Linked DNA regions of Pueribacillus theae. The main gene of each other region encodes a partner of the protein of the gene in region 2 in a complex. Links are inferred from orthologs where the notes say so. Each region holds a gene or a part of one and is shown on either strand. Other genes may lie near its edges. The genes, in order: DCC39_RS02325 and DCC39_RS00400.

Evidence for each region.
Region 1: the proteins of DCC39_RS00400 (region 2) and DCC39_RS02325 are in contact, whole or in part, in a crystal structure (PDB 6PRK), measured with the Bacillus subtilis proteins. The link is inferred for Pueribacillus theae from one-to-one orthologs.

Annotation. Positions count from the first base shown.
Region 1 is NZ_QCZG01000002.1:182,135-185,466, forward strand. Bases 1-3,000 are described here. They hold DCC39_RS02325 (RicAFT regulatory complex protein RicA family protein), read right to left. Parts: upstream 1,684-3,000; coding sequence 1,318-1,683; downstream 1-1,317. Other genes in these bases: mutS (DNA mismatch repair protein MutS), read right to left, coding at 1-158; DCC39_RS02320 (outer spore coat protein CotE), read right to left, coding at 526-1,086; miaB (tRNA (N6-isopentenyl adenosine(37)-C2)-methylthiotransferase MiaB), read right to left, coding at 1,680-3,000. Also shown: more of miaB, read right to left, coding at 3,001-3,197. UniProt on the Bacillus subtilis protein: May work together with YlbF to regulate community development.
Region 2 is NZ_QCZG01000001.1:68,352-71,442, reverse strand. Bases 43-2,801 are described here. They hold DCC39_RS00400 (YlbF family regulator), read right to left. Parts: upstream 1,763-2,801; coding sequence 1,322-1,762; downstream 43-1,321. Other genes in these bases: ylbD (spore coat protein YlbD), read right to left, coding at 2,415-2,789; DCC39_RS00395 (hypothetical protein), read right to left, coding at 1,905-2,312; DCC39_RS00405 (YlbG family protein), read right to left, coding at 1,001-1,273; rsmD (16S rRNA (guanine(966)-N(2))-methyltransferase RsmD), read right to left, coding at 43-453. In the rest of the region: more of rsmD, read right to left, coding at 1-42; DCC39_RS00385 (YugN family protein), read left to right, coding at 2,996-3,091. UniProt on the Bacillus subtilis protein: Regulates sporulation prior to stage II. Positively controls the competence regulator ComK at a post-transcriptional level. May modulate the translation, stability or activity of ComS. May work together with YmcA to regulate community development.

The DNA.
Region 1 (3,332 bases), on a different replicon or contig from region 2:
TCCCGTTTTGTTAGTGTAATTTCCAATTCTTTGGCCGCCTTTACCGCATCTTCAAAAAAAAGTTCGTAAAAGTCGCCAAGACGAAAAAATAAAAAGGCATCTTTATATTGTGCCTTTATTTGTAAGTATTGTTGGATCATTGGGGTGTATTCGGCCATTGTCTTACCCACCTTATTTCACGTTCTAGTCCATATTCAATCTGTTTTTATTATAACATATCGGTCTTTTTTCTCTAAAAGAATGACCTTGGTGATAAATGAACATTAGCGGGGACGATTTTGCCTGTAGAGAACCTTTTTTTCGCGAGGAAGGCGACGACTTGCTCTGGCATCTTAGCTGCCTTGCACCGAGGAAGCCTACACCAGAGCATAAGCTGGTCAAACGCAGGTGCAAAACTTTGCATCCGTTTGTAATTACATCCTTGCCGCTTCTCGGAAGGTCAATCGTGCCCGTGGGGCTGCAAACAGTACCGTTGAACAGAGCCAAAGAATAAAAAAAGAAGAGAATTTCTTCTCCTCTCGTGTATTATTCATCAAGTTCCCCGAGTAAGAATTCAGCATCCAAGTCTTCAAATTCTTCATCATCGAGATCATAATCTGTGTGGTCATCATCATCAAATTCTTCAACGATCCCATCAGGGTTAACAGCGACAACCAATTTTGTTTCAGATAAAATTTCTCCAACAAATTCTCTTTCCACTTGAACGAGAATTTTGTGGCCATTAGGCGCAATGGTTGCTTCCAAGCAGTTTGGCTGTTGTATGGCTCTTACGACAACATCGTATTCATCACTTACCGTATTTTCATCATGGATTTTAAGAGGGATAATATCTTTATATTTTACTGTATCAGTGACAACTTCTGTTTTCGTATTTTTGTTGTAGGAACACCATAAGTTTATATCATAAGAGCCTTCAACTTCAACATGTTCTCCGTCCTTTTTTGCTTTATAATCATGGTTTATGATCCAGCAGCCTAAAATGCTTGTTGGTTTATGTGTTGGATTTACTGTATGGGTTGCTTTTGAATATTTGCGGCCTTTTCCGCAAACGGCTTTGGCAATGATCTCTCTATAATTGTCAGCCATTAATCATACCTCCTCTTCTTTTCTTCACTGACATCCTATGCAAGGCATATGACCTGTGTTACATCGCAAGAAAAACGCTTACGCGTTCTTCTTAAGAAGCCAGAAGCCGGAGGCCGGACTAGTTGAAATCGGCGAAAAAGGCCGATTTCATCCATTTATTTGCCAAAGACGAGGAGCATGAGGCGGGATTGATTTTCACGAAAAAAAGACACTGAAAAGTGCCTTTTTCTGTTAGTTGTTCGAATTTGTTATTTTGTTTGTGACGGTGTCTGAAATCGTAGATGCAATCATTTGCAGTAGATCATTTACTTCGGTTTGAGATTGTTTAAATTCCTTTACTAAAGGAATTTCATCCACTTCATTCATCAAACGGTCAATTTTTTCTTCTACCTGCTTGAGGGCTTCATGTTTGCGGTAGTGCTGCAGATTGACCGCTTCTTTTTGATGTTTTTTAATTTCGGCAATCAAGCCCTGAACCTTCTCATGCCCGTTAATTTTTTCTTCCGCTTTTTTATAAAAGCTCACTTCTTCTGTGTTTGAAATCATATCCGCCAATTCGAGCGCTTTTTCAATGATTTGTTCCTTCGTATACGTCATGAGCTTTTCACCTCGTACATTTCTTCCAATTCCCCGTCCAATGTCCATGTTTTTGCAGTTGTAATCCGTACATTGACAAGCTGTCCGATTAATGATTTCGGCCCTTGGAAATGGACCACTTTATTTCCTCTCGTATAGCCTGTTAACACGTCTTTATTTTTTTTGCTTTCCCCTTGCACAAGCACCTCTACGACTTCCCCGACATAGTTTCGGTTCTTTTCCAGCGCCGTTTCATTAACAACCGCGTTCAAGCGCTGCAAACGTTCCTTCTTCACTGACATTGGGACATCGTCCTTCATTCTGGCTGCCGGCGTACCTTCGCGCGGAGAGTAAATAAATGTATATGCGCTGTCATAGCCGACTTCGCGGTAAAGGGAAAGTGTTTCTTCAAATTGCTCTTCCGTTTCATTCGGGAAACCGACGATAATATCTGTTGTTAAAACAACGTTCGGAATGGCCGCTTTAATTTTACGGACAAGCTCTAAATATTGTTCACGGGTATAGGCGCGTCCCATTAATTTCAGTATATCAGAATTGCCGTGCTGAACAGGCAAGTGGATATGCTCCACAAGGTTTCCGCCTTTTGCGAGCACTTCGATAAGATGATCGTCAAAGTCGCGAGGATGGCTCGTCGTAAAGCGAATTCGCGGAATCCCGATTTTGCGGATTTCATCCATTAAATGGCCTAGCCCATATTCGAAGTCAAAATCTTTCCCGTATGCATTTACATTTTGACCTAATAATGTCACTTCCTGATAACCGTGCCGTGCGAGCTGGCGCACTTCTTCAATGATGTCTTCAGGCAAGCGGCTTCGCTCTTTCCCTCTTGTGTAAGGAACAATGCAATACGTACAGAATTTGTCACAGCCGTACATAATGTTAACCCAGCCTGAAATATTGCCTTTGCGTACGCGGGGCAAATTCTCAATAATGTCGCCTTCTTTAGACCAAACTTCCACAACCATTTCTTTGCTAAATAAAGCTTCTTTTAAAAGCGTTGGCAAACGGTGGATATTGTGCGTGCCGAAAATCAAATCAACTTGGGGATGCTTCTGTAAAATTCGATTCACGACAGATTCTTCCTGTGACATGCAACCGCAAACACCTAGAATAAGCTCCGGCTTTTCTCTTTTAAGCGCTTTAAGGTGTCCAATTTCGCCAAATACTTTATTTTCTGCGTTTTCACGGATGGCGCACGTATTAAGCAAAATGACATCGGCTTCTTCATCTACCGTAGTAGCTTCATAGCCAAGGTTTTCCAATATGCCTGCCATCACTTCCGTATCATGCTCATTCATTTGGCAGCCGTATGTTCGAATGAGATATTTACGATCGGCTCCGATATTTTTTACATCTTCAGGAATCTCGAAATCATAATGTACATTGACTTCTTCTTTGCCGCGCCGTCTCGCGTCTCTTAATGATGGCGGCTGATAAGTCGTTTCAAAATATTTCGCATAATCCTTTTCGGATTTTAAGTCCGAAGAATTATTTGCACTAACTTTATTTGTCATTTTTTTCTCCTCCTTTTTCTAAACAAAACTCTGATTTTCCTAGTAAATTGCTTTTCTTTTCATTTAATCAACCATAACATTATAACAAATGTTGCATAAAAAGAAAAAAGCTCTCTATCCCATTACGAATAGGAG
Region 2 (3,091 bases):
CGCATGTTCAACTATAATTCGCCCAGAATGGGATAACAAACCGAAAGATTGAATCGTTTCAATATCTGAAACGGTTGTCTTATTGTAAGGTGGATCAAGAAAAATATACGAAAAAAAAATATTTCTTTTCTTAAGCGCCTTCAGAGCAATTTTTGCATCGTTTCGATAAACTTCGGCATTTTCCTTAAAATGAGAACGTTTTAAATTTTCGTTTATCGTTTGGACAGCTTTATAATCCCGATCTACAAAAATGACTTTAGAAAAACCTCTGCTTAAAGCTTCAATTCCCAGGGCACCGCTGCCGGCGTATAAATCTAAACCGACTTCATTTTGAAAATAAGGGCCAATCATATTAAAGATAGATTCCCGTACTTTATCTGTTGTAGGCCTTGTTGAATGGCCAGGAACTGCTTTTATCGATAACCCCTTCATTTTTCCAGCTATTATCCGCATTGTGGACACCTCGACAAATTGAACACTGCTCTCACTATTATCCCACTTGCAACCACCCGTAAAACCCCACTTCAAGATTTAGAGGAATTGATGGCGTTAAGTGGACAATGGTTACTAATTCCCTGGCAAGTCTCCTTTTATACAAAACCATCCTACCATATTTAATTAAAACTTTAAATTTATTTTTCTGTCAAATTTATTTTATGTATACAAAAGATTGATTTGGCAATAATACAACTAACAGCATCAAATACGATGTTGTGCCAACATCGGTGAAAGCTTACTTTCCCCATAAGCTTTCATCCGGTTTCTCCTCTCCCATTGCCTCAATGGATAGAGGCTCCTGCAGGACTTACCTGCAGGTATTTTTTTACATAAAGAAAACTCGCCGAACCTTATAGGCATAGACAGAGGCCTAATACTCTCGCTAACTCTCTACGAGCACAGTCTCGGTATACTGCTGCATCGATTTTCTGCCGTTCTGTCCATTCATACTTTCTAACGTCGTATAAAAACCCGGCTTTATATAAACCGGGTTCCAAAAATGCTACAAGCCAATTTTCAGTTCAAATTCCTTCTCTTTATCGACCACTTTTTCATATTCTGTTTTAAGAAAAGGTTTTAGTGAAGGCTGAACAGCTTTCACGTAATGCAGCGAATTAAGTTTTTCGATTGTTTCATCAATATTTTCTCTGTTGCAATATACAATAGCGTACTTCATCCTCTTAGATGTATAAACTACATTGCCAAAACGGCGCAAATTTTTCATTTGTTTTAAAGAATAAAGCCAAACCGAAAGGCCAATGCGCTCTCCGATCATCTCATTTCCCCTTTGCTTTTTATTACCAGTTAGCACGTCCTTTTTTCCTTACCCGCAATTGCAGGCTCCACCTGAACCGCAGCCACCTTCGCAGCTTCGATTATCAAAAAAAGGATTTCCTGTTGGAACTTTAATAAAAGGTGAAACAGCACCGGCAATAATTGCACTTACTTCATTTAACAATGATTCTAGATCTGCCTCTGATTGTTTAAATGCAGCAACGGCTTCATTAAGATCAAGTTCACGCTTTAAATGGCGCATTTTTGTAGAGATCTCTGTAAAGTTGGGATGATATTTACCAAACCTTTGAACTTCATCATATTCTTCTTTCATTTTTGAAAACCGTGCGATTAGTTGCTGTGCTTCTAAATTATGGGCTAATGACTCTTTTGCCTGTCGATATTTATTTGCAATCTCAGATTGAGAGATATATGTAGCTAACATATTAGAATTTTCAATCACTTCCAGCAAATCACTTGTTGCAATCATTCAATACACCTCCATACTCCTTTATTATATATAAATTACCCCTTAATTACAAAAAAAGGAATACGCCATGCAATTGGCTAACCCATTACATGGCATTATTTTATCACGCATTAACTAAGCAGCAGACCCCCACTGATTGGTCTCACTTTATATCGACAGTAAATTTTTCATGATATTGATAAGGCTGCTGATTATTATGAACAAATTGCAATGTAATCTCATGTGTTCCTTTTGGGAGGCCTTTTATAATAAAGGCAGCTTGATTAACATCCTCTATCTTTTTCCCATTTACATACACATGAATATGCCCTTCTCCATCCTTCCTTGTGCTTTTTTCACCATCGGAAACGAAAGAGAACCCGGGAACGATGCATTCAACATACACATCCCTTCCCTTTACACTGTAATTTATTTTAATTGCCTTAAATTTACTTTGTACAGGCATATCCGTTATATTTTCTTTACTAAAGGTAGTTAACGGTTGCATAAATGCCATTTGAAAGCATAAAAACAAGCCCACTCCAAGGCTAATTATCCATTTTCTGCTCATTTGATCATAGACCTCCTTCCTTCTTTTTAGTGTCCGCCCATTTATTTGTTTTTATCCAATATAAAACCCAGTGTTCACCACTGGGCTCTGTTGTAATATTGCTTATCGCCTCGGTCGATTATAAGTAAAAGGACTTTGATACATCATGCGGGGTGCAGTTGGCGGCTTTTGTTTTGGCTTAAAATCACGGATAAGCTCTTGAATATTTCCAACAAGTCCTTTCATATCTGAAATATTTTTTTGGACTTGATCGAAATCAACCTGTCTTAATTTCCCAAAAAAACCTAACCGCTCATCGGAACTGGAATTCCCTCCTTCTTTCTCTTTATAAACATCCCATACTTCATCTTGCTCACCTAATATATACCACTCCTCATATAATTCCTTCCAATTTCGCCTTCCATTTCTTACCTCTTTTATTAAAGAAGGATGTTTCTTAACAAATTTTTTAAAAGATTCGACAGATTGTTGAGACAACGGAATCCCTCCCGTAACCTATAAAAAGTATTCTTTCTTTATATTTTACCGCTCTGCCTAAAAAAGAGTTCGCCTATTTTATTATTTGTGTCAATTGTTCAATAATTTGATGAACTTTCGTTTTCAATTTCCTGTTTGTTTTCTTTACAATTAAAGTGGGTTATACTTAAACTGTTATTATTATTTGTTTAAAGGAGAGAAAATCGATGAAGTTTGAAAATACCGGCATTGAAGGGAAAACTGTTCAATTCTCTGTACTTGAGCATATTGCGGGCTCTGTCGGGTTATTTCGAGATGGACAT